DNA from 3 places in the Leucobacter tenebrionis genome. Region 2 is predicted to be linked to each of the others. Evidence: predicted binding sites of a transcription regulator. Region 2 holds the regulator's gene; each other region holds the start of a gene.
What was found. Region 2 encodes LexA, which represses DNA repair genes until DNA is damaged. Its sites were predicted from a motif close to TCGAACANNTGTTCGA; they were not measured.
Positions count from the first base shown of each region.

Region 1: a site for LexA is predicted at 3,319-3,334, ahead of KVY00_RS10265 (Rv2578c family radical SAM protein). Genes of this name have one in related genera too.
Region 3: a site for LexA is predicted at 5,711-5,726, ahead of uvrA (excinuclease ABC subunit UvrA). Genes of this name have one in related genera too.

Region 1 covers NZ_CP082322.1:2,203,002-2,212,612, forward strand. The annotation lists gene KVY00_RS10240 (dicarboxylate/amino acid:cation symporter) at 1-223, opposite strand, end outside; gene KVY00_RS10245 (YajQ family cyclic di-GMP-binding protein) at 469-957, shown strand; gene KVY00_RS10250 (DUF3151 domain-containing protein) at 976-1,386, shown strand; gene KVY00_RS10255 (adenylosuccinate synthase) at 1,444-2,730, shown strand; gene KVY00_RS10260 (chorismate mutase) at 2,889-3,188, shown strand; gene KVY00_RS10265 (Rv2578c family radical SAM protein) at 3,343-4,413, shown strand; gene KVY00_RS10270 (3-methyladenine DNA glycosylase) at 4,400-5,281, opposite strand; gene KVY00_RS10275 (helix-turn-helix transcriptional regulator) at 5,519-7,132, shown strand; gene KVY00_RS10280 (isopeptide-forming domain-containing fimbrial protein) at 7,297-9,611, shown strand, end outside.
Region 2 covers NZ_CP082322.1:767,604-777,214, forward strand. The annotation lists gene KVY00_RS03645 (sodium-dependent transporter) at 1-689, opposite strand, end outside; gene KVY00_RS03650 (SseB family protein) at 816-1,691, opposite strand; gene priA (bifunctional 1-(5-phosphoribosyl)-5-((5-phosphoribosylamino)methylideneamino)imidazole-4-carboxamide isomerase/phosphoribosylanthranilate isomerase PriA) at 1,717-2,463, opposite strand; gene hisH (imidazole glycerol phosphate synthase subunit HisH) at 2,490-3,167, opposite strand; gene hisB (imidazoleglycerol-phosphate dehydratase HisB) at 3,164-3,772, opposite strand; gene KVY00_RS03670 (histidinol-phosphate transaminase) at 3,783-4,880, opposite strand; gene KVY00_RS03675 (hypothetical protein) at 4,935-5,348, opposite strand; gene lexA (transcriptional repressor LexA) at 5,611-6,270, shown strand; gene lipB (lipoyl(octanoyl) transferase LipB) at 6,458-7,192, shown strand; gene lipA (lipoyl synthase) at 7,189-8,355, shown strand; gene KVY00_RS03695 (methylenetetrahydrofolate reductase) at 8,650-9,555, opposite strand; gene KVY00_RS03700 (uroporphyrinogen decarboxylase/cobalamine-independent methonine synthase family protein) at 9,552-9,611, opposite strand, start outside.
Region 3 covers NZ_CP082322.1:162,865-172,475, forward strand. The annotation lists gene rapZ (RNase adapter RapZ) at 1-596, opposite strand, end outside; gene uvrC (excinuclease ABC subunit UvrC) at 593-2,560, opposite strand; gene uvrA (excinuclease ABC subunit UvrA) at 2,557-5,640, opposite strand; gene KVY00_RS00775 (hypothetical protein) at 5,853-6,491, shown strand; gene KVY00_RS00780 (hypothetical protein) at 6,488-7,288, shown strand; gene KVY00_RS00785 (DUF222 domain-containing protein) at 7,516-9,114, shown strand; gene KVY00_RS00790 (VOC family protein) at 9,382-9,611, shown strand, end outside.

The DNA.
Region 1 (9,611 bases), 1.4 Mb from region 2:
TCGTGACCTGGCGGAGGCCGACGATGCTCGACACGATCGCGGTGAAGATGAGCGGCACGACCGCGGCGCGCAGCAGCGAGACGTAGCTGCTGCCGATCGTGGCGAGGGTGGCGTGGAGGCCGTTCTTGTTGTCCTCGGCGTCTGCGCCGAGCGACATGGCGATGCCGCCGAGCACGAGACCGAGTACGAGGCCGGCGAGGATCTGCCAGCCGAAGGAGGTCATCCACTTGGGGAGGCGCCGCCGCGTTTCGGGGGCGGCCGTTGTTGTCGACACGACGAGGTGTTCCTTTCGCTGGGTGAGCGCGGGATCGGCCGGTAGGGGGCGGATCCGCGGAGTGCATGCGGGCGTGAAGCCCGGGCCGCAGATGAGTGTAGCAATGTATTCGCGAGAGTTATTCCACGTATTGTGAAACGTTGCATATGTCGTCCTGCTGGGCGGTCGCGTCGAGGGCCGGTATCCTGGTGCCTATGGCAGATTCTTCGTTTGACGTGGTGAGCAAGATCGACTCGATGGAGGTCGAGAACGCGGTCAACCAGGCCCGCAAGGAGGTCGAGCAGCGCTACGACTTCAAGGGTGTTGGCGCGGACGTGACGCTCTCGGGCGAGAGCATCCAGATCAAGGCGAACACCGAGGAGCGCGCGAACGCGGTGCTCGACGTGCTGCAGTCGAAGTTCATCAAGCGGGGGCTCTCTCTGAAGGCGCTCGACAGCGGCGAGCCCTACGCGAGCGGCAAGGAGTACCGCATCGACTGCAAGCTCAAGGAGGGCATCGATCAGCCGACCGCGAAGAAGCTGAACAAGCTGATCCGCGATGAGGGCCCCAAGAGCGTGAAGTCGCAGATCCAGGGCGATGAGCTGCGGGTCAGCTCGAAGAGCCGCGACGACCTTCAGGCGACCATGGCGCTCCTCAAGGGCGCCGACGTGGATGTCGCGCTGCAGTTCGTCAACTTCCGCTGAGTTCTCGAAAGGCGCAACATGATCGGCGAGAACCTGCTCGGCCCCGAGCCGACCCTCTTGAGCGAGGATCCCGCAGCGGCGACCGCGTCGCAGCCGGGCGCGGATCCCGAATCCGTCGTGCGCGAGCACCCCGAATCGCCGCTCGCGTGGGCGATCCTCGCCGACCGCGCCGATGCGGCCGGTGACGAGATCGAGGCCTACGCCTTCGCGCGCGTCGGTTACCACCGCGGCCTCGACGCGCTCCGCAAGGCGGGCTGGCGCGGCGCCGGTCCGGTGCCGTGGTCGCACGAGCCCAATCGCGGTGTGCTGCGCGCGCTCTACGCGCTCCGCCGGGCTGCCGGCCGCATCGGCGAGCAGGGTGAGGTCGAGCGACTCACCGAGTTCCTGAACGGCGCCGACCCCGGAGCGATCGCCGCGATCGAGGGGTGACGACCCGCGCCGGGTAGACTGGGCCGGTAACTGACCAGTTGTAAGGAAGGGGCTGAGATGCCCGCTGTACTGATCACCGGTGCCCAGTGGGGCGACGAGGGGAAGGGGCGCGCGACCGATCTGCTCGGCAGTCGCGTCGAATACGTCGTCAAGTTCAACGGCGGCAACAACGCCGGCCACACCGTCGTCGTCGGCGACGAGAAGTACGCGCTGCACCTGCTCCCATCGGGCATCCTGACGCCCGGCGTCGTGCCGGTGATCGGCAACGGCGTGGTCATCGATCTCGGCGTGCTGAAGCAGGAGCTCGACGCGCTCAGCAGCCGCGGCGTCGATGTGTCGAGGCTGAAGGTGAGCGCGAATGCGCACGTCATCACCGCCTACCACCGCACCCTCGACAAGGTCACCGAGCGCTTCCTCGGCAAGCGACAGATCGGCACGACGGGCCGCGGGATCGGCCCGGCCTACGCCGACAAGATCAACCGCGTCGGCATCCGCATCCAGGATCTCTTCGACGAGAGCATCCTCCGCCAGAAGGTGGAGGCGGCGCTCGAGTTCAAGAACCAGGTGCTCGTCAAGATCTACAACCGACGCGCCATCGAGGCCGACGAGGTGATCGCCGACCTGCTGAGCTTCCGCGAGATGCTCGAGCCGATGGTGTGCGATACCGGGCTGCTGCTGCACGAGGCCATGCAGGCCGACAAGACCGTGCTGTTCGAGGCCGGCCAGGCGACCATGCTCGACATCGACCACGGCACCTACCCGTTCGTGACCTCCTCGAACGCGACGGCCGGCGGCGCGAGCACCGGATCGGGGCTGCCGCCCCACCAGCTCGACCGCGTCATCTCGGTCGTCAAGGCCTACACGACCCGCGTCGGCGCCGGGCCGTTCCCCACGGAGCTCTTCGACGAGTTCGGCGAGCACCTGGCGAGCGTCGGCCACGAGTACGGCACGACCACGGGGCGCCCGCGCCGGTGCGGCTGGTACGACGCCCCCATCGCGCGTTACGCCGCCCGCATCAACGGCGTCACCGACTTCGTGCTCACCAAGCTCGACGTGCTCTCGGGGCTCGAGACCATTCCCGTCTGCGTCGCCTACGACGTGAACGGCGTGCGCCACGACGAGATGCCCGTCAATCAGAGCGATTTCCACCACGCGAAGCCGATCTACGAGGAGTTCCCCGGCTGGTCCGAGGACATCTCGGGGGCGCGTCGCTTCGAGGACCTGCCGAAGAACGCGCAGGATTACATCCTCGCCCTCGAGGCGATGAGCGGATCGCGCATCTCCGCGATCGGGGTGGGCCCCGAGCGCGAGCAGGTCGTGGTGCGCCACGATCTGCTCGACTGATCGCGGTCCTGCTGCGTGCGTGGAATGCTTGGAGTGAAACGTGCAGCGTTTCGCGCATTCCGCGGCGGCGCCACCGCGTCGCAGCGAGTCGCAGAACCCGCCGCTGAGAACGTGAGATCCTGCGGCTTCGCGCCGGATGACGAAAGCGAATAGGAACCATGAGCCAAGAGACGCCCGAGACCCGACTGGCCGCACTGCGATCCAGCATCGACAACATCGACGCCGCGCTCGTGCACATGCTGGCCGAGCGCTTCCGCTGCACGCAAGAGGTCGGCCATCTGAAAGCCGCACATGACATGCCCCCCTCGGATCCGGCCCGCGAGGCGCGCCAGATCGCGCGGCTGCGCTCGCTTGCCGAGGAGGCCAACCTCGACCCCGAGTTCGCCGAGAAGTGGTTCAACTTCGTCGTCGCCGAGGTGATCCACCACCACACGCGGATCGCCGAGGACTCGGAGTAGCAGCCCGCGCCCGCACTGCGCCGAAGATCCGGCGTATCCCGAATCAGCTCGCGAGTTCTGGTTCGGGATACGCCGGATCTTCCGCGTTGAATAGAGGTCGTCCCTCCACGCGCTCACGCTTGCGATTCATTCGAACATATGTTCGAATGAATCCATGAGATGGAGCGGACAGCGCCGAGACGCGACCGCCGAGGAGGCCCTCCCCGGGCTCGAGCTCGGCGAGGTCGCCGCCGTGCCCGGGCACCTGCGCACCGTGCGCGCCCCCGAGTTCGCCGGCCTCGTCTTCCACGAGGTGATCGCGAAGAGCGCGCTGAACAAGGTGCCGGGCCAGTCGTCGATGCCGTTCTCCTGGACCATCAATCCCTACCGCGGATGCTCGCACGCGTGCGTTTATTGTTTCGCCCGCGGTTCCCATCGTTATCTCGAGTTCGACGCCGGGCGCGACTTCGACTCGCAGGTCGTGGTGAAGGTCAACGTGGCCGAGGTGCTCGGGCGCGAACTCGCGAGGCCCTCCTGGGAGCGGGAACGGGTGGCACTCGGCACGAACACGGACCCCTATCAGCGCGCCGAGGGGCGCTATCGCCTGATGCCGGGCATCATCGAGGCGCTCGCCCGCAGCGGCACGCCGATGTCGATCCTCACCAAGGGCACTCTCCTGCGCCGCGACCTGCCCCTGCTCGCCGAGGCCAGGCATCGGGTGCCCATCGCGCTCGCGATGTCGATCGCGGTCGGCGATCCCGAACTGCAGCAGTCGATCGAGCCGGGCACTCCCACGACCCGCGCCCGGCTCGACACGGTCGCCGCGGCGCGCGAGGCGGGCTTCGAGGTGGATGTCTTCCTGATGCCGGTCCTGCCGCACCTCACGGATTCGGCGGCGCACCTGAACGGACTCCTGCGGGACATCCGCGACGCCGGAGCGAGTTCGGTGCTCTACGGCGCGCTCCACCTCAGGTCGCACGTGAAGCCCTGGTTCTTCGCCTGGCTCGAACGGGAGTACCCGGAGCTCCTGCCCGCGTACCGGAGGCTCTACCCGGGCAGCGCGAGTCGTGCCCCGCAGGCGTACCGCATGGAACTGGCGGCGCGGATCCGCCCGTTGATCCGGCGCTTCGGCCTCGAGCGCGAGAGGCGCAGCACAGCTGAGGAGCTCGGCCGCGAGGCTGCCCGCCGACCCGTCGAGTTCGCGGCCCTCGATGCGCCAGGCGCTCCCGCGCCTACGCTCTTCTAGCCGCCCGAGCGGCGCTGATCGCCGCGAGCACCCGTCGGCGCAGCGCGTCGCCCCGCTCGGCGAAGACGCGCTGCCTGCGCACGTACTCGCGCTTGCCCTCCGCCGTCTCGATCGCGATCGGCGTGAGCGGCGAACCGTCGGCCCCGAAGAAGCCGGTCACGTCGTACGGCGAGGCCTGCATGTCGACCTCGCGGATATCGCGCGCGAGCTCGAAGCAGTCGAGCAGCAGCTCGCCGGGGATGATCGGGCCGAGTTTGGCGGCCCACTTGTAGACGTCCATGCCCGCGTGCAGGCAGCCCGACTGCTCCAACTCGGGCTGCGTCTCCCGCGTCGGTTGCAGTGCGTTGAGCGGCGCCGCCGAGGGGGTGAAGAACCGGAAGGCGTCGAAGTGCGTGCATCCGATGGGGTGGCTCTCGACGACACGGTCGGTGGCCTCGTGCCCGATGCGCAGCGGGAGGGACGTGTGCCGCAGCTGCTCCGGGGTCATGCGGTAGACCATCGCCCACTCGTGGAGGCCGAAGCATCCGAAGCGGGGCGCGTGGTCGAGGGTGCTGCGCAGCAGATCGTCGACGTAATCGACGGTGCCGCCGCGTCGCGCGAAGAAGGCGTCGAGGTCGATGGTCGCGTCGTGCTCGCCGTGAACGCGGTAGTACTTCCACGACGCCCGATCCGCCGCCCCCTCGAGCACCCCGGTGCCCGGATGCCAGCGCCGCAGTTCGCTCGGCTTCACCGAGTAGTAGGTCCAGAGGAAGTCCTCGACCGGATGCTTCTCGCCCCGCTGCTTGCGCTCGCGATGCGCAGCGGTGAGGGCGTCGGCCCGGCGCTGGTGGTCGGCCTCGCGGAGTCGCCAGGCGGCTTCGGTGAGCATCACCCGCCGAGTGTACCCGCTCGACCGGTTCGAGTCTCCGGGCAGACTGGAGAGGCGGTCTGTGCGAGGTGGGACTCGACGGGGATCGATCGCACTGCCTACAATCAAGCGGGGGCGGATCGTCGGAATCCGCGGGCGTCGAGCGGGTTATCGCCAGGAGCGTGTGCTTCGGCGTGCGGAAAGGGGCAGCGCTTGTCTGATAGGCGGGACGCTGCGGCGCAACGCGAGGAACCTCCAATGATCGGGCGCCGAGCCACCGACCGTACGCCGCTCGCCCGCGTCGTCGGTGAGATCGACTATGCATATACGCACGGCCGATACGCCCGAGCGAGGGAACTGCTCGAGCGCAATTTGATTGCCGGCTGGTTCGGGCTTGCTCCGGAGCGCTTCGCGGAGATCGTCAGCGATCTCTCGCGGAGCGATGAGCCCCCCGGCGCCTTGCTGCAAATCCTCGCGCTGATGCTGTCGAAGAGGAGCGGGGGCGATGACGGATCCCGCGATGCGGTTCCTGAGCGCTCCCTCGATGCCGATGCCGCAGTCGTCGAGATGGGCGGAGCGCTGGGGATGGATTCCAGCCTGATCGAACAATTGCGCCGTTCGGGTGGTGAGCAGGGCGTACCGGTGACGAGCCTCGTGCAGTTGCTGCACATGTTCACTCTGAGGCTCGAGGGTCGACCGAAGCAGGCCATGCGCGTGATCGGGGCACTCGAACAGCACCTGGGAAGCATGGAGACGGTGCTCGACCGCAGTCGTGGCTGGACTCTGTTCATCGCGGTGCAGCACGGCATCACAGCTATGCTGGCCGGTGATCTCTCCGCGGCGCTCGCGAGCTTCACGCGCGCTCGGATGCAGCGGTACGCTCCGGAACACGGATTCCTCGTGCGAGACGCCTGCCTGAAGTCCGCGATCATCGAGGTGCTCTACGGGGATGTCGAACGTGCTCGGGCCCTGCTGGTCGAAGCCGAGGACGTCATCCGTACTGAGAGCTGGGTCGAGGCGGCGAACGATGCGGCTCAGCGGTTGGTCGAAACCTTCGTGCTGTCGGAGACTCCGGATGACGCGCTTGGCCTGCTCGACCGTGTGCCGATGCGAGACTTCGGCGAGCTCTGGCCCTTCTACATCGTGGCCGTGCAGCAACTCCTCGCCGACGCAGGGCGCGTCGAGGAAAGCGACGCTCGATTCGCGCTGTTCGATACCCTCGCGCTGCCGCGAGTGCTGGGCGAGGGGTTCAACGGCAGTGCGTTCGCGCTATGCCGATACGCAAACGCGCTCGCGTCGGGCAATCTCGAGGAGGCCAGAGAGAACCTTGCTGAGGCCGACGGCGACCTGGTGGTGACGAGGCTGGCGATAGCGGTGCAGGATCTCCTGTCCGGTCGTCCACGTGAAGCGCAGCAGCGCGTTGCAGGGCTGCGGCAAGAGACACGTGGATTGCGCATGCTGGATGTGTACCGCCTCTCGGTGCTCGCCGGCAGCCATCTCGCCCTCGGCGAGGAAGAGGAATGCGCCGAGGTTCTGGGGTTCGTTCTCCGCTTACCGGGCGGACCGAGGCCTCGCGAACTCGCGGCATTCACGAGTGAGGTACGTGCGTTCGCCGAAACCCGTTTCGCAGCCTGGCCCTCGTTACCCGGCTGGGCGGAACGGTTCTCGTTCGACGTGCGGCCGGTACTCACGGAGCGGGAGCTGGAGATACTGGGAGAATTAGCGGCGGGTCGGTCGCGTGAGCAGATAGCGCAGGCGGAGTTCATCTCGATGAATACGCTCAAGACGCACCTGCGCTCGCTGTATCGCAAGCTCGGCGTGCGCTCACGCACCGGTGCCGTGCTCGAGGGAGAGCGCCGGGGCCTGCTCTGAGGCGTTGCTACGCCGCCGCCCTCCCGCCTACGATCTCACCCCCGATCTCACCCTTTTGCGCGGGCACCGGATGATTTTCCTGTCTAGCGTGGGAATCCGGGCTTCGTGCCCAGAATCATTGCGCCTGCGGGAAGAGGCGCCGGGGCGGGGAGTGATCGGGGCACATGGGACAGTCGCGCGTGCAGGGAACTACGAAGAAGTGGTTGGCGGGTATTGCGGCGGGGTCGCTGCTCGCCGGATCGTTCGTCGCGGTGGGTATCGGTGCCCAGATGGCGCAGGCCGCCGTGGCTGCCCCGAAAGTGACCGTCGAGCAGCAGAACCCTCCGCTCATCGCGGGCGAAGACGTCACGGTCGACATCGGCGTTGCCAATGACGACGAGTCCACGAGCGACGGCTACAACCTCGGTCTCGGCGTGCTCGTGCCGCAGGGCGTCATCTTCGTCGGCGCCGGCGAATCGCTCGGCCAGCCGAAGCGCGTCTACCAGGCGGGCGAGACCGTGCCGAGCCAGGGCGCGAGCTGCGAGGCCGTCGGCCTCACCGGTGCCGGAGCCGGTGCCTCCTGCACGGTGCCAGAAGGATCGCAGTACCTCGTCTTCCCCAACATCTCGGATCTTCCAGCCGGGGCCTCGAACCGCGGTTCCCTCACCCTGCGCCCTGACGCCGGCGCGTTCCCGGTCGGTTCGAATCTCGACATCCGCGTCTTCGCGTTCGCGAGCGACGACGAACGCTTCCTGCCCAGCTTCCCCGGCAGCGGCGGCAGCGGCGGCCCCGCAGCGACCTCGCAGCCCGGCATCGGCGAGGCGGGCCTGCGCGTCGGAGCCGCGCGCATCGAGAAGAGCGAGCCCAGCCCCGAGAACGAGCTGCTGCGCGGCGTGCATGACAACACCACGACCTATACGCTGCGCGTGTGGCACACGGGTGAGGGCGACATCGATGACCTGGTCGTCACCGATTTCCTGCCGGCCGGCCTCGAGTACCTCGGGCTGGGCGGCACCGACAACACGACCAACGCGAACGGCACACAGGGCGGTCCCGGGGAGTATCCGGGCAAGGGTGCGATGAACGCCCCGGCCCCGCACGACAGCTTCTACGCCGACGCCGATCGCCCCGCCGATCACGAGCTCGCGCGCAACGCGGCGCTCGCCGGGGCCGAGCGCGTCGAGACGCTCGTGCCGACGGCCGACGACATCGCGGCCTTCCCCGGCCTCGACAGCGGCAGGGTCTACACGAAGGTCACCTGGAACATCGGCCGACTGGCCGCGGCCGGCCTCGTCGACTACAGCATCGTCGACCCCCACGCGCAGAGTTACCCGGACGCCGCGGGCCGGCCGGGTTTCTTCGAGATCCGATACCGCGCAGCGGTGCCGCTGTTCGAGAACACGCTCGACTTCGGCGGTGAGACCCCCTCGCCCGAGGGCGGCCTGCAGGGATCGAACCTCGACAACAACCGCGGCGCCTCCACTCGCCAGGGCCAGGCGATGCCTGACCCCGAGGGCGCACCCCGGGCGCAGACCAACGTCGCGGGCGTCAGCGGTGTTTACACAGGCGAGGTGGCCTCGTCCGAAGACGCGCGGGTTCGAGACACGACCGAGCACACCGTGACCGCGATGGACGTGCGCGTGCTGAAAACGGTCGACAACGCCGAGTTCACCCAGGGCGGTCTCGCGCGGTACCGGCTCGACATCGCGACGAGCGAGTACACGGGTGCCGAGCTCGGCGGACCGGGCGACAGCAGTGCAGACGTCCGCCCCAACCGACTCACCGACGATCTCGGCGACGGCATCTGCCCGGCGATCCCCGCCGGAGCGGTCACGCCGGGCGACGGCTACCCGCGCCTGCTCATCGGCGATCCCCGTCCGGGTGGCACCGTCGTGAGCGACGAGATGAGCCCCGAGGCGTGGAGTCGGGCGCTGCTCGACGCCGGCGTCGGCGCCGACTGCGCCTACCCCTCGGAGCGCGCAGACACGACGCTCGAGGGGGCGACGCTCAGCGGCATCGCCTTCGACCCGGCCACCGGCCACTTCTTCCTCGACCTGTACATCGAACCGCTCGGGGCCGGCACCGGCAACGGGCACGACGGCGGCTCGACCGGGCACGAGGTCGTGTACACGGCAGCCCAGAACGCGCTCTACGCGCAGCACGAGAACGAGCATGCGAACGCGCCGGGCGCGACCACCTCGGGCGACACCGTGCGCAACACGGTCGACATCACCGCCACCACCGCCGCGATCGACGAGCTGAGCGGCGTCACGTCGGCAGGTGACCCCGGTAACGGCATTGCGCCGGCCGACGCCGATGGCGAATACCGTGCGGAGGACGACTCGCACGCCACGCTCGAGGCGCCCCTCAGCGGGCTCTCGAAGCAGGTGCTGCCGCGCAGCGCCGAGATTCCCGGCGGCGACATCACCGCCGTGCCCGCCGATGCGTGGGAGCCCGAGGAGGCGACCGAGCCCTTCGCCGTGGGCGACGATGTGTGGTG
Region 2 (9,611 bases):
ACCCCGGGGTCGGCGAGGGCGGCGAAATCGGGCGTGAAGAGCGCGTTGAGCCCTTCGGCGGCTCCCGGCAGGAACAGGGCGCGGATCACCAGGGCGAGGAAGCCCACGACGAGCAGCGGGATCGCGATCATGTTGATGCGCTGGACGCCGTTCACCACGCCCGCGCCCAGCACGACGAGGGTGATCACCCACATCAGCACCAGCGGGATGAGCACGCCCGGCACGAAGTCCATCGTGAAGGGCGCATCCGAGAGCTGCAGGTACTCACCGACGAAGAACCCCGTCGCGTCATCTCGCCACGGCACGTTGAACGAGAACACGAAGTAGCTCGCGGCCCACGCCAGCACCGCGGTGTAGTAGATCGCGATGAACACGCAGATCATCACCTGGAACCAGCCGATGCCCTCGCCCATCTTGCCCGCGAGCCTCCGCAATGCGAGCGGAGCCGAGCCCCGGAAGCGGTGCCCGATGGCGTAATCGAGGAAGAGGATCGGAATGCCCGCGGTCAGCAGCGCGACGATGTACGGGATCAGGAAGGCGCCGCCGCCGTTCTCGTAGGCGACGCCCGGGAAGCGCCAGATATTACCGAGACCCACCGCCGAACCGATGGCGGAGATGATGAAGCCGATCTGGCCTGTCCATTCCGCACGTGGCTGGGGCACCGCCGTTGTTGACGTGCTCGAAGTCATGAGGGCTTGCTCCTTCGCATTGAGCCGGATGTGTACGAGAGCGTAACAGGTGCCTCGGACATCCACGACCGCATCCGCGGGCGCGTCGCCACCCGCAGAACAGTGCCGAGGTCGCCGCGACGCTCCTCAGGCGGCGACGGCCCGGATGCGCAGCGAATCGACCCGCTCGGCTATGAGCTCGCTCGCGGCCCACCGCTGCTGCAGGCCGGTGACGACCTCCTGCAGTTCGTCCCTGGCGAGCCCAGAGGCGATGCGCAGCACCACGTCGGTCTCGGGGGCGAGCAGCCGCGCTTCGGGATCGCCCGGCACCAGCAGCACCTCGACCACGCGCGGGTCGCGGGCGGTCGATGCCCGGAACGCCTCGAGCACCGCCGGATCCGCCCAGGCCGGCAGACACCGCTCCCCCAGCGCCACGGCACGCAGCTGCGTGCGCCGCACACCGAACTCGCGCTCGGGGCTGCCGGGGTCCACGATGATCAGGTCGGTCTCCTCCTGAGCCGCGGCGAGCGCGGCCTGCGGCCCGGGCACCGGGATCGGGCGGGCATCGGCGTGCCAGGCGCGCATCGCGGTGACTGAGCTGAACACGGGCATCACTCGCCGCCCATCGGGTGCGGCGATCGTCACGATCGACAGCTCCTGCGATTTCTCGACCGTGCGACCGTCGGGGGTGATCCCCGTGTCTCCCGCCTCGGCGAGGAGCGGGATCAGCACGCGCACGCGCGAGAGGGCGAGGATCGCGTCGGCGTTCGCCTCCGCGAGCGCGTCGGGATCCGCGTCGCCCCGGACCACCGCGCCCGCGACCTCCCGCACGGCTGACACGGCCGCGCGCAGCTCGTCCGGTGTCTCACCGTCGTCGTCGGCGAAGTCGGTGCCGTGATGCTCGAACGTGCGGCCCTCCCAGGGGAACCCTGCCGAGTCGGCGGGTCCGCCCGCGACCAGGCTCTCCGGAACACCCGTGGAGCGCGGCGCGTCGCCCGTCGAGGGGAGCTTCTTGATGGCCATGGGCTCGGTCTACGCCCGGCGGGCCCTAGCGCCCGGCCACGTCGAGAGCCGCGGGAAGCGTGAAAGCCCCGTCGTAGAGCGCCTTGCCGACGATCGCGCCCTCCACGCCGAGGGGCACGATCTCGCGCAGCGCCGCGAGATCGTCGAGGCTCGACACGCCGCCGGAGGCCACCACGGGGCGCGAGGTCCGCGCGCATACCTGTTTCAGCAGCTCGATGTTGGGGCCGCGCAGCGTGCCGTCCTTGGTGACGTCGGTCACGACGTAGCGCGCGCAGTCGGCTTCCTCGAGGCGCTCGAGCACCGTCCAGAGGTTGCCCCCGTCCTCGGTCCAGCCGCGGGCGGCGAGGGTCTCGCCGCGCACGTCGAGGCCGACGGCGATCTGCTCGCCGTAGCGGGCGATCACCGCGCGGGTCCACTCGGGGTTCTCGAGCGCGGCCGTGCCGAGGTTGACCCGGCGCGCGCCCATCTCGAGCGCGGCCTCGAGGCTCTCATCATCGCGGATGCCGCCGGAGAACTCGATGTTCACGTCGCCCGCGCGCTTGATGATCTTGCGCGCCACCGCGACGTTGCTGCCTCGGCCGAAGGCCGCGTCGAGGTCGACCAGGTGGATCCACTCGGCGCCCTGGTCGATCCAGTCGAGCGCGGCGTCGACCGGGCTGCCGTAGTTCGTCTCTGTTCCTGCTTCGCCCTGCGTGAGGCGGACCGCTTTGCCGTCGACCATGTCGATCGCGGGCAGCAGCTGCAGTTTGGGGCCCTGCGCCAGTTCACTCATGCGTACGGTTCTCCTTGATATTCGAATCAGAGGGTCGAGATCCAGTTGCGCAGCAGCTGGATGCCCGCCTCGCCGGACTTCTCGGGGTGGAACTGGGTGGCGCTCAGCGGTCCGTTCTCGACGGCCGCGATGAAGCGCTCGCCGTGCTCGGCCCAGGTGACGACCGGCCTGGTCGATTCGCCGCGCCCCTCGATCGTCCACTCGGTCGCGGCGTAGCTGTGCACGAAGTAGAAGCGCTCCTCGGCGATGCCGCGGAACAGCACCGAGTTCTCGGGCGCTTCGACCGTATTCCAGCCCATGTGGGGCAGTACGTCGGCTTCGAGCTTGCGCACGGTGCCCGGCCACTGGCCGAGCCCCTCGGTCTCGATGCCGCGCTCGACACCGCGCTCGAACATCACCTGCTCGCCGACGCAGATGCCCAGCACCGGGCGCCCCCCTGCGAGTCGGCGGTCGATGAGCTCGTCACCGCGCACCTCGCGCAGCTGCCGCATCACGGCGTCGAACGCCCCCACCCCCGGCACGAGCAGCCCGTCGGCCTCGGCGACCGCGCGCGGGTCGCGGGTCAGCTCGACCTCGGCGCCCGCCTTCGCGAGCGCCTTCACCGCCGAGTGGACGTTGCCGGAGCCGTAGTCGAGCACGACGACGCGCTTCCTGCCACCTCCCGAGGGTGCCGAGGGACCGGCCGCCGCGACGCCCTGGGTCACAGGGCGCCCTTGGTCGAGGGGATGCCGGCGACGAGCGGATCCAAGGCCTTCGCCTGACGCAGCGCGCGCGCGAAGGCCTTGAACTCGGCCTCGGCGATGTGGTGCGGATCCCGCCCCTCGACGAGTTTCAGGTGCACGGTGAGCCGCGCGTTCAGCACGAGCGCCTCGAAGAAGTGGCGCACCATCGACCCGGTGAAGTGGCCGCCGATGAGGTGGAACTCGTAGCCGGCCGGCTCACCCGAGTGCACGAGGTACGGACGGCCCGAGATGTCGACCACCGCCTGCGCCAAGGCTTCGTCGAGAGGCACGAGCGCGTCGCCGTAGCGGGAGATGCCGCGCTTGTCGCCGAGCGCCTCGAGAAGCGCCTGGCCGAGCAGGATGCCCGTGTCCTCGACCGTGTGGTGGACATCGATGTGCACGTCGCCCTTCGCCCTCACCGTGAGGTCGGTGAGCGAGTGCCGCGCGAGCGCCGTGAGCATGTGGTCGAAGAAGGGCACGCCGGTCTCGATGTCGGAGGCGCCGGTGCCGTCGAGGTCGAGGCTCAGGCTGATCTGCGACTCGCTCGTCGAGCGTTCGAGCGAGGCGGTGCGTGCTGCTGCGGTCATGGGCTCGATTCTATCGGGCATCCGAGCGAGCGTTCTCGGGAGTGAGGGCCGTGATCGCCTCGATGACAGCCGTGGTCTCGGCCTCCGTACCCGCTGTGATGCGTAGATGCCCCTCGATGCCGAGGTTGCGGATCAGGATGCCCTGCGCGCGCAGGGTCTCGAACACGCTGTCAGGGTCGGAGAAACCGCCGACGAGCAGGAAGTTCGCGCCCGAGGGGTGCACCTTGTAGCCGAGCCCTTCGAGTGCCGCGGCGAGGCGATCGCGCTGCTCACGGATATCGGCGACCGTCGCGAGCATCTCGGCGGAGTGGCGGATCGCCGCGGTCGCAGCCGCCTGGGTGAGCGCGGACAGGTGATAGGGCAGCCGAACGAGCCTGAGAGCGTCGATCACGGCGGGATCCGCTGCGAGGTACCCGAGGCGCACGCCCGCGAAGGCGAATGCCTTGCTCATGGTGCGCGACACGAGCAGGCGGGGGCGCCCCGGTAGCAGGGAGACCGCGCTCTCCCGCTCGGCGTCGAACTCGTGATACGCCTCGTCGACGATGAGGATGCCGTCGAACGCGTCATAGGCGGCGAGGATCACCTCGCGATCGAGCGGGGTGCCCGTGGGGTTGTTGGGGCCGCACAGGATCGCGATATCCGGGCGATGCTCGCGCAGGGCCTCCTGGACCAGGTCGGGGGTGAGTGCGTAGTCGTCCGGGCGCGGGACCGCGACCCACTCGGTGTCAGTGCCGGAGGCGAGCAGCGGGTACATGGAGTAGGTGGGAGTGAAGCTCAGCAGCGAACGACCCGGTCCGCCGAAGGCCTGCAGAATCTGCTGCAGTACCTCGTTCGAGCCGTTCGCGGCCCACAACTGGTCAGGAGTGAGCCCGTGTCCGAGGTATCCGGCGAGAGCCTCGCGCAGTTCGGCGAACTCCCGATCGGGATAGCGATTCACCCCGCGCACCGCATTCGCGAGGGACTCCACGATGTCGGCGACCACGATCTCGGGAATCGGATGCGTGTTCTCGTTGACATTCAGGCTCACCGGCACGGGATCCTGGGGCGCGCCGTAGGGCACCTTGCCGACGAGATTAGCGCGGAGAGGAAGGTCGCTCAGACTGGTCACCGAACCATTCTAGAGCCGCAGGGCCGGAGCGCCGTGGACGCGCTCTCCTGCACCTCAGGCCGCGAGCTCCTCGGACTGGAACACCGCCGGGCTGTCGGAATAGCGCAGCGGCACCGCGATCGCGTCGCCGGCCTCAATGCCGGAGCCATCGAGCTGATTGAGCTGCACGATCTCGGCGACCAGGTCTCGAGGATCGGCCTCGGGATCGAGCTCGGTCGCGAGCGACCACAGCGAAGCCCCGGGCTGCACCACGACATAGTGGAACTGCTGGTCGGAACCCTGGCCCGCAGCGCCGACCGATGCAAGCGCCTGAGGAGCCGCGAAGGTCGCGATCAACGCCAGCAGCCCCGCGAGGAGCACTGTGGCGAGGAAACCGAAGACCACACGCCCGCGACGGGTCAGACGAAGCTTCGCGCCCGTCGTACGTACCGGGTGACTCTCCTGCTGCAGAACCGCCTGTGCGCTCATGGTGGCTTCTCCGTTCTCTCCGATATTCGCGAGTAGCACGTGGGCGCGAACATCTGTTTCGAATATATCTTCGATAGATCGAGACCGCAAGCAGAGATTCGAATATATGTTTCGATCTTTTCCGCGACACTCGAACACTTGTTTGGCAGTGTTCGAGCCCAGCGGCTAGGGTTTCGATCAACGGGATCACTGAACCAGCAACCACTGACATTCATGGATCCACCCGCATCGACACCGCCCTCGGGCCTCGGAAAGGACTGCGATGAGCGACGCGCCCCCCGCCCGGAAGCCCTTGAGCGAGAAGCAGCAGGCGATCCTCGAGTGCATCGCCCGCTCCGTCGACACGCGGGGCTATCCGCCCAGCATGCGCGAGATCGGCGACGCAGTCGGCCTCTCATCGCTCTCGAGCGTCACTCATCAGCTCAGCCGCCTCGAGTTGGGCGGGTACATCCGGCGCGACCCGAACCGCCCCCGCGCGCTCGAGATCCTCGTCGAGCTCGCGAGCACGAGCGCTGCGGTCGCGGAGGCTCCCGTTCAGCAGGTGGAGGAGGCGGCCTACGTTCCACTCGTCGGGCAGATCGCGGCCGGCGTCCCGATCACAGCGGATCAGCAGGTCGAGGAGATCGTGCCGCTCCCCCGCCAGCTCGTGGGCGACGGGCAGCTCTTCATGCTCCGGGTCATCGGAGACTCGATGATCGACGCAGCCATCTGCGACGGCGACTTCGTAGTGGTGCGACAGCAGCGCGAGGCGGAGAACGGCGATATCGTGGCGGCCATGCTCGACGGCGAGGCCACCGTGAAGGTCTTCAGGCGTCGCGACGGGCACACCTGGCTGCTTCCGCGCAACAGCGCGTTCGAGCCCATTCTCGGCGACCACGCCGAGGTGCTCGGCCGCGTCGTCGCGGTCTTCCGCTCCGTATAGAAGGCCGTCACGGCTGCAGAAGTTCGCAGCGCAGAAGTTCCCAGCACGGAGGTTCGCAGCACAGAAGCTCGCCACCATCTAGAAGCTCGGTGCATCCGAGGGAGCGCCACCGAAACCGGAGCTCGGCATCGACCCGGCTCTTTCACCCGCTTTGATTTGTTGAACTCGGTACAACTAGTCTGGACTCATGTCCTCCGTCGCGCCAGCCGCCTCCGTCGCCCCCGCTGCGAAGATCCAGCAGCCCCGCCCCGAGCAGACTTCCACCCAACCGCCCGCACTCGACCCGATCCGCGTCGTCAAGGCGGGCTTCGCCCCGCAGCTCGTCCCCTACGAGCAAGGACTCGAGCTGCAGACCCGGGCTGCGGAGAGCATCCGACGGGGCGAGAGCCGGGGCACCGTGCTGCTGCTCGAACACCCTCCGGTGTACACGGCGGGGCGCAGATCCGCCCCCGACGAGTACCCCCGCGACGGCACCCCGGTCGTACCGGTCGACCGCGGCGGCAAGGTGACCTGGCACGGCCCCGGTCAACTCGTCGCCTATCCTGTGGTGCGACTGCGCGAACGGCTGGGCGTCGTCGACTTCGTGCGCGAGCTGGAGCAGGTCATCATCGACGTCTCGGCGGGCTTCGGCGTCACGGGCATCCGCGTGCCCGGCCGCTCCGGGGTCTGGGCTGATCGAGGCGGCGAGCTCGAGAAGTTCGCCCAGATCGGCATCCACGCGAGCGACGGGATCGTGACCCACGGGCTCGCACTCAACTGCTCCAACAGCCTCGAGGCGTTCCAGAACTTCGTGCCGTGCGGCATCACCGACGCCGGGGTGACGACGCTGAGCGAGCTCGCGGGAGGTCGGATCACTCCGGAAGAAGTCGCCCCCGGTCTGACCGACCGCCTCACCGCCGCCCTCGAGGAGGTCGCCGAATGAGCGCGGTCAACCTCGGCAGGCCGCTCGCGGAGGTCCTCGCAGAGCGGGACCAGGCGCAGGAGCAAGGCCCGGCGCAGGGGCAGGATCTCGGTGGAGCCGAGGATCGGGATCCTCGTCCCGCCGATCCGGCTCTCCCGGCCCCGGCTGCACCGCCCCTCCCAGCACCGGCCGCTCCGGCCCCCGAGGGGCGCAAGCTGCTGCGCATCGAGGCGCGCAACGCCGAGACGCCGATCGAGCAGAAACCCGAGTGGATCAAGACCCGCGCCCGTCTCGGGCCCGAGTACACCGATGTGCGCTCGCTCGTGCAGCGCGAGGGTCTGCACACCGTGTGCCAGGAGGCGGGCTGCCCCAACATCTACGAGTGCTGGGAGGATCGCGAGGCGACGTTCCTCATCGGCGGCTCGATCTGCACCCGCCGCTGCGATTTCTGCATGATCACCTCGGGCAAGCCGCTGCCCCTCGACACCGACGAGCCGCGGCGCGTCGCCGAGTCGGTGCGCACGATGGGTCTGCGTTACGCCACGATCACCGGCGTCACTCGCGATGACCTGCCCGACACGGGCGCCTGGCTCTACGCCGAGACGATCCGCCAGATCCACGCCCTCAACCCCGGCGCCGGCGTCGAGTGCCTCGCCGACGACCTCGGCGGACGCCCCGAGGATCTTGCGCAGGTGTTCGAGGCCGCGCCCGAGGTGTTCGCCCACAATCTCGAGACCGTGCCGCGCATCTTCAAGCGCATTCGCCCCGGGTTCCGATACGAGCGCTCGCTCGACGTGATCGCGCAGGCACGCGACGCCGGCATGATCACGAAGTCGAACCTCATTCTCGGTATGGGCGAGGATCGCCGCGAGATCACCGACACGATGCGCGAGCTGCGCGACGCGGGCTGCGACATCCTCACCCTCACGCAGTACCTGCGGCCGTCGAAGCTGCACCACCCGGTCGACCGGTGGGTGCGGCCGGAGGAGTTCGTCGAGCTGAAGGCCGAGGCCGAGCAGATCGGCTTCGCGGGCGTGCTGGCGGGCCCGCTCGTGCGATCCTCGTACCGGGCAGGGCGGCTCTGGGCTCAGACGATGGCGGCGAAGGGACGCCCCGTTCCCGCCCACCTGCAGCACCTCGCGGAGCGCGCCGCCGCCGATGACGCCTTCCTCCAGGCGGTGTAGCGGATCCTGCGGGAGTGCGAGCCGGAGCTCCCCAGCTCGCACTCCCCCGCTGATGTAGACCTCCCGCACCGGTGTAGACCTCTCGCGCGGTACGAGAGGTCCACACCGGTACAGGAGGTCTACAACGGTGCGCGCGACGCGCCCGGCGCGAGGCGCGAGGCGCGCGGCGCGAACGGCAGGGCGACGCGAACGACGCGGCGGCGCAAACGGCGCGGCGACGGAAACGACGCGGGCGGCGACGGAAACAGCGCAGCCGAGGAGGGATCCCGCAGCCGGCGGGCGGCGACGGAGCCGTCAGGCGACCGGATCGGGTGTGAGCAGCTCGAGCTGCCGCAACACGGCGAGCACCTGCTCGTGCCGGTTGAAGGTGTAGAGGTGCACCGAGGGCGCCCCGCCAGCGAGCAGCTCGCGAGCGAGCTCGACCGTGTGCTCGACCCCCAGTTCGGGCGCGTAGCCGCCGGCCTCCTCGAGCGCCCGCTCGAGACTCGCCGGCGCCGGCCGCCCCGCCAGCGAGGCCACCTTGCGCAGCTGCGCACTCGTCGAGACCGGCATCAGGCCGGGGAGGATCGGGATCCGCAGGCCCGCGCCGCGGGCATCGCTCACGAATCCGAGGTACTCATCGGGCCGGAAGAACAGCTGCGTGATCGCGAACTGCGCCCCCGCCTCCTGCTTCGCGATGAGCCACTCGATGTCCTCCGCACGAGACCGCGAGAGGGGGTGCCCGTTCGGATAGGCGGCCACTGCGGTGCGCCCGACGCTCGTGAGGGGCGGGCGTTCGGCTCTCGCCTCGGCGATCAGGTCGACGAGTTCGAGCGATGACAGCGATCCACGCACGGCGGCGTCACCCTCATCGAGACCGCGCGGCGGATCCCCGCGCAGCGCCAGGAAGTCGTGCACGCCGGCGTCCATCACGCGATGAATGGTGTCGCGCACGGCATCGCGAGTCTCACCCACCGTGGTGAGGTGCGCGAGCGGCAGCGCGTCGGTGTGGTCGCGCAGGTAGCGCAGCAGGTCGAGCGACGCATCGCGGTTGGATCCGTTAGCGCCGTAGGTGACCGAGATGAAGTCGGGGCCGGCCGCGGAGAGGTGCTGCACGGCGTGCCCGAGGGCGAGCGCCGCGGCGCCACTCCGCGCGGGGAAGACCTCGAACGAGAACCTCGCGCGCGTGGGGGCGCTGCCGACGAGCGGGAGCGGGCTCACGACGCGGCCCCCGCGCTCGCGACGATTCCAACGGCCTCCGCGCCGGCGACAGCACC
Region 3 (9,611 bases), 600 kb from region 2:
AAGGGGTTCGGCAGGAAGCGCATGTCGACCATGAGGTCCACGTCCGTCGGTGCGCCGTACTTGAAGCCGAAGCTCAGAACCGAGAGCTGCAGGCCGGGCGTGTTGTCGTCGGAGAACAGGTCCCGCGTCGCGGTGGAGAGGTCGTGCACGTTGTAGCGGGAGGTGTCGATCACCACGTCGCTCGAGGCCCGCAGCTCCTGCAGGCGCTCGCGCTCGAGGCGGATCCCCTCGAGCAGGCTGCCGGCCTCGCCCTGCAGCGGATGCGGGCGGCGTACCGACTCGTAGCGCCGAACCAGGATCTCGTCGGTCGCGTCGAGGAAGACGACGCGCACAGTGGCGCTCTCCCGCAGCTCGTCGATCACGTCCTGGATCTCGGCGAAGAGGTCGCGGCCGCGGACATCGACGACCGCCACGATGCGCGGCAGCGCTCCCCCGGAGCGGTCGGCCATGTCGGCGAGCGTCTTCAACATCGAAAGAGGGAGATTGTCGACGACGTACCAGCCCAGATCTTCGAGCGTGTTGGCGACGGTGCTGCGACCGGCTCCCGACATACCCGTGACGATGAGGATTTCCTGCCCGGATACCTGCTCGTTCACGCCGTGTTCCCCTCGTCTGGTGCGCCGCCTGATGCGCTCAGCGATGCCGCATCGTTCGATGCCTCAAGTTTAGCCTCTGCCGGTGGGATGGAGCCGAGGTGGCTCAGGATCTGCTCGGCGAGCTTCGGGCCGAGGCCGGGGGCGGACGCGAGCTCGTCGTGGGAGGCGGCCCGCAGGCGCGCCACCGACCCGAAGTGCTTGAGCAGGCCCTGCACCCGCTTCGGGCCGAGCCCCGGGATCTCGGAGAGGCGGCTCGCGATCGACGTGCTGCGGCGCTGCCGCTGGAAGGTGATGGCGAAGCGGTGGGCCTCGTCGCGCACCCGCTGCACGAGGAACAGCGCCTCGCTCGTGCGGGGCAGGATCACCGGGAACGGATCGGCAGGCAACCAGATCTCCTCGAGGCGCTTCGCGATCCCGCACAGGGCGACGTCGGTGATCCCCGCCTCCTCGAGAGCCCGGGCCGCGGCGCGCACCTGCGGCTCGCCGCCGTCGACGATGAGCAGCTGGGGGCGGTCGCGGTAGACGCCGCTCGGCTGCTCGCCCGACTCGCGGGCGGCGTTCAGCTGCGCGGCGCGGCGCGAGACGACCTGGTGGATCGAGTCGGTGTCGTCGCGGGTCTGCTCGATGCGGTACTTGCGGTAGGCCCCCTTGGCGGGCAAGCCGTCCTCGAAGACGACGAGCGAGGCCACCACTCCCGTGCCCTGCAGGTGGGAGACGTCGATGCACTCGATCCGCAGCGGGGGCTCGTCCATGCCGAGCGCCTGCTGCAGCTCGGCGAGGGCGTCGGTGCGGGCGGTGAGATCCGCGGCGCGCTTGAGCTTGTGCCGGATCAGGTTCTCCCCCGCGTTCAGCACGGCGCGCTCCATGAGCTGCGCCTTGTCGCCGCGCTCGGGCACGCGCACCCTCACCCTGCCGTGCCGCGGCCGCTGCGCGCTCAGCGCCTCCTCGAGCGCGGGGGTGTTCTCGGGCAGCACGGGCACGAGGATCTCGGGCGGCGGTTCCCGCTCGCCGTCGTAGGCCGACTGGATCACCTGCTCCAGCAGCGTCGTGGGCGAATCGTCGAGCTCGACGTCGACGATCCAGCTGCGTTCGCCGCGGATCCTGCCCTCCCGGATGATGAACTGATGAGCCGCGGCCGCGAGCTCGTCGGCGCGCAGGCCGAACACGTCGAGATTGACGCCGGTGCGCGACCCGCTGCCGAGCACGACGGCGTTCTTCTCCATGACGTGCTCGACCGCCTGGGCCTGATCCCGCAACCGCGCCGCGTCCTCGTAGCGCTGCTCGGCCGCCGCGTCGCGCATCGCCCGCTGCAGCGTGCGCAGATGCCGCATATCGCCGCCGGCGAGGAACGAGACGAGCTCGCCTACCCGCTCCCGGTGCTCCTCGATCGTGATGAGCTGAGAGCACGGGCCGTGACAGCGGCCGATCTGGCCGGCCAGGCAGGGGCGGCCGCTCTGCATGGCGCGCTTGTAGTCGGCGTCGTTGCAGGTGCGGATCGGGAACGCGCGCTGCAGCAGCCGGGTGGTCTCCCGGAGCGCCCACACCTTCGGGTAGGGGCCGAAGTAGCGCGCGCCGCGGATCTTCTCGTTGCGCGTGATGATGAGCCGCGGAGCCTCCTCGCGCAGCGTGACCGCGAGGTAGGGGTAGGTCTTGTCGTCCTTGAACTGCACGTTGAAGGGCGGCTTGAACTCGGTGATCCAGGTGTGCTCGAGCACGAGCGACTCGGTGTCGGTCGCGACCACGGTCCAGTCGACCTTCGCGGCCAGCGACAGCATGGTGCGCGTGCGCGGCATCAGCGAGTGCAGCGGCTGGAAGTAGTTGGAGAGCCGGGCCCGCAGGTTCTTCGCCTTGCCGATGTAGAGCACGCGCCCGTGCTTGTCGCTGAACCGGTAGACGCCCGGGCTCGTGGGGATCTCCCCCTGGGCGGGCCGGAACGCGGCGCGATTATCGACGGGCTGGATCAAGCGGACGCCCTCGCGTTCTCGAGGGCCTGCGCGGCGCGCGCCGACTCGGCCGGCTCCCCGGCCTTCGCCGACTTGGCAGCGTCGGCCGTTCTCTCGGCCTTGGCCTCCTTGGCGGTCTCCGTGGCCTTGGCGGCCTTGGCGGCCTTGGCGGTCTTCGTGGCCTTGGCTGACTTGGCAGCCTTGGCGGTCTTCGCGGCCTTGGCCGACTTGGCCGCCCACCCCTCGAGCACCTCGGCGAGGAAGCGGCCCGTGTGGCTCTCGGGGTGCTTCGCGACCTGCTCGGGGGTGCCGGTCGCGACGATCGTGCCGCCGCCGGAGCCCCCCTCGGGGCCGAGGTCGATGACCCAGTCGGCGCTGCGGATCACGTCGAGGTTGTGCTCGATCGTGATGACCGTGTTGCCCTTGTCGACGAGCCCGTTCAGTACCAGCAGCAGCTTGCGCACGTCCTCGAAGTGCAGACCGGTGGTGGGCTCGTCGAGCACGTAGATGCTGCGGCCGTTCGAGCGCTTCTGGAGTTCGGTGGCGAGCTTGACGCGCTGCGCCTCGCCGCCGCTGAGCGTGGTCGCGCTCTGGCCGAGGCGCACGTAGCCGAGGCCGACGTCGACGAGGGTCTTCATGTAGCGGTGGATCGAGGAGATGGGCCTGAAGAACTCCTCGGCCTCGGCGATCGGCATGTCGAGCACTTCGGAGATGTTCTTGCCCTTGTAGCGCACCTGCAGCGTCTCGCGGTTGTAGCGCTTGCCGCCGCAGGCCTCGCACGCGACGTAGACGTCGGGCAGGAAGTTCATCTCGATCTTCAGTGTGCCGTCGCCCGAGCAGGCCTCGCAGCGGCCGCCCTTGACGTTGAAGCTGAACCGGCCGGGCAGGTAGCCGCGGGTCTTCGCCTCGGGGGTCTCGGCGAAGAGGGTGCGGATCTTGTCGAACACGCCGGTGTAGGTCGCGGGGTTCGAGCGGGGCGTGCGCCCGATGGGGGCCTGGTCGACGTGCACGACCTTGTCGAGGTGCTCGAGGCCCGTGACGCGCGTGTGCTTGCCCGGCACGAGGCGGGCGCCGTTGAGCTGGTTGGCGAGCACGCGGTACAGGATGTCGTTGACGAGGGTCGACTTGCCAGAGCCGCTGACGCCCGTGACGGCGGTCATGACGCCGAGCGGGAAAGTGGCGTCGACGTTCTGCAGGTTGTTGGAGCGCGCCCCCACGACCTTGAGCTCGCGGTTGCGATCGCGCTTGCGGCGCTTCTTCGGGGTCTCGATGCTGCGGCGCCCCGCGAGGTAGTCGCCCGTGATCGAGCGTCGGTTCTCGATCAGTTCGCCGTACTCCCCCGAGTGGACGACCGTGCCGCCCTCGACGCCGGCGCCGGGGCCGATGTCGACGATCCAGTCGGCGGCCTCGATGGTCTCCTCGTCGTGCTCGACCACGATCAGGGTGTTGCCGAGATCCCGCAGCTTGAGCAGCGTCTCGATGAGGCGGCGGTTGTCTCGCTGGTGCAGGCCGATGCTCGGCTCGTCGAGCACGTAGAGCACGCCGGTGAGGCCCGAGCCGATCTGCGTGGCGAGACGGATGCGCTGCGCCTCACCGCCCGAGAGAGTGCCCGCGGCGCGGGCGAGGGTGAGGTAGCCCAGGCCGACCTCGATGAGGAAGTCGAAGCGGAGGCGGATCTCGCGCAGCACCTGCGCGGCGATGCGAGCCTCGCGCTCGGTGAGCACCACCTCGTCGAAGAAACGCTTCGCGTCGGTGAGGCTGAACTCTGTGACTCCCGAGATCGACTCGCCGTTCACGGTGACGGCGAGCACTTCGGGCTTCAGGCGCTGACCGTGGCAGACGTGGCAGGGCACCTCGCGCAGGAACTCCTGCCACCGGTCGCGCTTCGTATCGCTCTCGGCCTCGGCGTACTGCCGCTCAATGAACGGGATGACGCCCTCGAAGCCGCTGGAGTACTTCACCTCGCGCCCGAAGCGGTTCTTCCAGCGCACGTTGACCTTGAAGTTGTTGCCGTAGAGCACGGCCTCGCGCACCTCGTCGCTCAGCTCGCCCCAGGGGGTCTTGAGCGAGAAGTCGAGATCCGCTGACAGGCCCACGAGCAGCTTCTCGTAGTACTGGTAGAGGCTCTTCCCCTGGCTCGTCCAGGGGACGATGACGCCCTCGGCGATCGACAGCTCGGGATCTCCGAGCACCAGATCCTCGTCGACGGACATGCTCGTGCCCAGGCCGGAGCACGCGGGGCAGGCGCCGAAGGGGGCGTTGAACGAGAACGTGCGCGGCTCGATCTCGGTGAGCTGCACCGGGTGCTGATTGGGGCAGCTGAGGTGCTCGGAGAACAGCTGCGTGCGATCCTCGTCGCCCGGATCGCGATCCACGAAATCGATCGCCACCACGCCGCCCGCGAGCCGCAGGGCCGTCTCCAGCGAGTCGGTGAGCCTGCCGAGCGCGCCGGGATCGGCGACGAGGCGGTCGACCACCACCGAGATGTCGTGCTTGACCTGCTTCTTGAGCTTGGGCGGATCGCTCAGCTGCACCAGCTCCCCGTCGACGAGCGCGCGCGAGTACCCGGCGGCGGCGAGATCCTGGAAGAGGTCGACGAACTCCCCCTTCTTCTTGCTGACGACGGGTGCCAATACCTGATAGCGCGTGCGCTCGGGCAGCTCCATGAGTCGATCGGCGATCTGCTGCACGGTCTGCGAGGCGATGCGCTCGCCGCAGACGGCGCAGTGCGGGATGCCGACGCGGGCCCAGAGCAGGCGCATGTAGTCGTAGATCTCGGTGATGGTGCCCACCGTGCTTCGGGGGTTGCGGTTGGTCGACTTCTGATCGATCGAGACCGCCGGGCTCAGTCCCTCGATGAAGTCGACGTCGGGCCGATCCACCTGGCCGAGGAACTGGCGCGCGTAGGCGCTGAGCGACTCGACGTAGCGCCGCTGCCCCTCCGCGAAGATCGTGTCGAAGGCGAGGCTCGACTTGCCGCTGCCCGAGAGGCCGGTGAACACGACCATCGAGTCGCGAGGGATCGAGAGGTCGATGTCCTGCAGATTGTGGACTCGTGCGCCCTGCACGCTGATCTGCGCGTGGGCAGCGGATGAACGAATCGGGGCGGGGGTGGCGGATGCGGCGCTCTTCGAAGTCACTGCTCCATCTTACGTCTGCGCGGCTGAATATTCGAATGTATGTACGAGTGATTTCGCCCCTGGCGCATTCCCGCCCGGGTGTTCGATTCGGTACTCTCCGGGTCGCTCCGCTCGGTGATGCGGGAGAAGGTGTTATCGGATATTATTGACGCAAGCGAACAAAAGGAGTTCTCATGTCGATCGCTCATCTCCCCGCCGAGACTCCGCGGCGCCCGGTGGCCATCCCGGGCCGGTCGGAGCGGGATCGGCTGACCGCACTCATCACTCAGCTCGAAGACGATCGGCTCGCCATGGCCGAGGAGCTGCTCTCGGACATCGTCGCCCACCAGCGGGCAGACCTCAGAAGCCTGACCGGAGTCGAGGTGTCGGCGCTTGCCCGTCTCGGGGTGACGGAGGACGAGCTACGCGAACCCACCTCGTTGCCCGCGAGTCGGCGGAGTCGGCTCTGGGAGCGTCAGCACGCTGAGCGCAGCGTCACCGTCGGCGATGCGGCGGCGATGCTCGGGGTCACTCCCGCTCGCGTTCGGCAGCGCTGCGCTGCGGGCACGCTGCTCGCCCAGCGCCGCAGCGACGGCTGGCGCCTGCCGCTCTTCCAGTTCCCGGACGAGCGCGAATTGCCGGGCTGGTCGTCGGTCGCCCCCGCGATTCCGGCCGGCACTCCACTGCTGGTCGTCGAGCGGGTGCTCACCTCGCCCGCGATGCGCCTGCGAGTCGACGGCGAGGAGCTCGCGCCGTTCGAGTGGCTGGCTCAGGGAGGGGATCCGGATCTCGCCGCCGCAGCGGTCTCCGACGCGCTGAACCGGCTGCCGTGAGCGAGTATCTGCCCGAGCCGGAACCGGAGCTATTCCCGCGGCTCGACGACGACCCTCGGTGGGTGCGGCAGATCCCCGAGGGGACGCTGATCGCGCGCATCTTCCGCGCGAGCGGGGCCTACCCGGTCGAGTGGCACGAGTTCCGATCCTTCGGTCCGCTCGACGGTCGCTTTGATCCGCACCCCCTGCCCGTCGGTGACCACGAGGGCGTCGGCGTGATGTACGGCGTGCTGGAGAGCTCCGTCGGCGCCCCGGCGGGGGCGTCTGCAGGTGATGCTTCGGCCGGTGATGCTTCGGGCGGTCGCCGGACAGTGGACGGCGTTGCCTCGGGCGGAGATGGCGCCGCGAGGGCAGCCGCGAGTTCGGAGATCGGGACGCACGGGGCTCTGGAGGGCCCCTTCGCGGCCGCGCTGCTCGAGGTGTTCCAGGCGCAGCGGATGATCCGGCTGAGGGATGGCGCCCCCACGTTGGCGGCGTTCGAGGTGCGGCGACCGCTGAGGCTGCTCGACCTCTCGGACAGCGACTGGATCACGGTGGCGGGCGGCAACTCGGCGATCTCCTCCGGTGATCGGGAGCGCTCGAGACTCTGGGCCCGCGCGATCGCTGAGCGCTATCCCGAGCTGGACGGCGTGGTCTCGGCGTCGTCGCTCATCCCCACCTCGCGAGTCGTCGCACTCTGGGCCGGCGCCGCCGATGCACTGCCCGAGCACCCCACCGCTCTGCTGCGTCTGGACCGGGACGAGCTGCTGGGGGTCATCGACAGGATCGCCGAACGCTACGGGTATCTCGTGCTGTGAGTTCTATCGCGCGGTGGGTTCTATTTCGCGCGGTGAGTTCTATTTCGCGCGGTGAGTTCGTGCGGCCTTACTCCTCGTACGCGCGAGGTGCCCCCGGTGCCCGGCTCGCGGTGGTCTTGTAGCTCACCACGTTTGTAGAGCGCTCACCAAAGATACGGTCCGGATTTTGGATCGGGATCGGTCTCCGAGGAGGCATCAGTGTCAGTGGTGCTCGGGAGACTGGATCCATGTCTCCTATCCCCTTCTCCCCCGGCGGCGCATCGCACGCGAAGCTGCTGCGGCTCGCCTCCGACCTCGAGGAGGTCGAGCGGGGGCTGCGCGGGCTGGATGCGCGCAAGACGGAGCTGCTGGCCGAGGTGGCGCGCCTCACCGAGGAGGAGCGCGATCAGCTGTCGGCGGATAGCCGCAGCGCGGAGATGGCGCATCGCGCTGCGGCGGCCGAGGTGGCCTTCGTGCTCGGCATCGCGGATCGGAGCGCCGAGCACCTGATGGAGCGGGCCTACCGGCTGCACGAGCAGTACCCGCGCGTGCACGCGTCGCTCGCGGCCGGTCGCATCGCGCTCGCGCACGCGGTGGGCGTCGTTGATGCGGGCGTCGTCATCGACGCCGGTGGGAACTGCGGCGCGGGCGGAGATAGCGACGCGGGTGAAGCTGGTGACGCGGGCGAAGCTAGTGACGCGGGCGGAGATAGCGGCCCCGGCGAGAGCAGACGCGCCGGCGGAGACGCGGAACTGGATGAAACCCGGGCTGCCTACGAGATCGAGGCGCTGACCGTTGCTGAGGCGGAGACACCGAACCGAGTGCGCCGCCTCGCGAAGGTGATCGCCGAGAAGCACGCCGCTCGCACCCTCGAACAGCGCTTCGAGCGGGCCCACTCCGAACGTCGGGTCTGGGTGACGGAGCTGGGCGACGGCATGGCCGAGCTGCATGCGGTAGCCGATGCCGTATCGGTCTACGCGGTGCACGACCGCCTGAGCCGGCAGGCGCACGAGGTGCGGCGATCCGAGGTGCGAGTGCAGCGGGCCGCGACGGAAGCGGAAGAGCTGGGGGCGCCTCGACCGCGGTCGCTGGATCAGATACGCGCCGACCTCGCAGTGGATCTCCTGCTGAACGGAGCGCCCTCGAACTCCAGTGGCGTCGTCGGCCTCGAGCGGCTCGACGCGCGTGTGCAGGTGACGGTACCCGCCTCGGTGCTGCTCGCCTCGGATTACCGCGAGGGCACCGGCCGCGGAGCCGGCGCCGCCGTGCTGGCGGGCTTCGGCCCCATCGACGCCGCCACCGCTCGAAGAGTGGCCGCGGTCGCGGCCGGATGGGACCGGTCGCTGTTCGACCCGGGGACGGGCGAACTGCTCAAGGTCGATCGGTATCGCCCCTCGGCGGAGATCGTCCGCTTCCTCGAGGCGAGGGATCAGTACTGCCGATTCCCAGGCTGCACGGTGCCTCCGTTCAGGGCCGACCGCGACCACACTCTCGACGCCGCCCTGGGCGGCGACACTTCGACCGGCAATCTCGCTCTGCTGTGTCGACGACATCACACGATGAAGCATCATGCGGGAGTGAAGGTGCAGCAGCTCCGCGGCGGTGATCTGCTCTGGCGGAGTCCATCCGGGCGGGCGCGCCGGGACCGGCCGCCCTCCCGGGTGATGTTCCGGGCCGTGAAGGGAGAGGGCGATCGGGGTGGTCCTGGAGAACGATGCGGTCCTGGAGATCGGGGCGTTCCAGGAGATCGGGGTGCTTCCGGAGATCGAGGCGAGTGGGGGGATCGCGGACTGGCCGGGGATCACGGACGGGCCGGAGCATCCGTGGCCGGGGCAGGGCCCGGGTGATCTGGGCAGGGTCCGGGTGATCCGGGGCAGAGCCCGGGTGGCCCCGGGCGGGTCAGACCTGGTCAGCCCCGGACCGGAGCCGCGGCGTGAGTATCGCAGGCTGTGTCACGAGTACCGCAGGCTGTGTCACGAGTACCGCAGGCTGCGTCATGAGTATCGCAGTCCGTGCCATGAGTGCCCCAGGCCCCGCCATGACTACCGCAGGCCGCGGCGTGACGTGTCCGTTTCGTTCTATCGGGCGTGGACAGTGCGGCATACGCTGGCGGCATGACACTTCGACTCGACTTCATCGGTATCGTCACCGCCGACCTCGCAGCCTCGCTCGCCTTCTATCGCGCGCTGGGGGTTGATGTTCCGCCCGGCCAGGAGGATGCGCCTCATGCCGAGGCGCAGCTTCCCGGAGGGATGACGCTCGCCTGGGATCCCGTCTCGACCATTCGAAGCTTCATGCCTGACTTCGAACTCCCCGTAGGAGGCGGTCGGATCGGGCTGGCCGT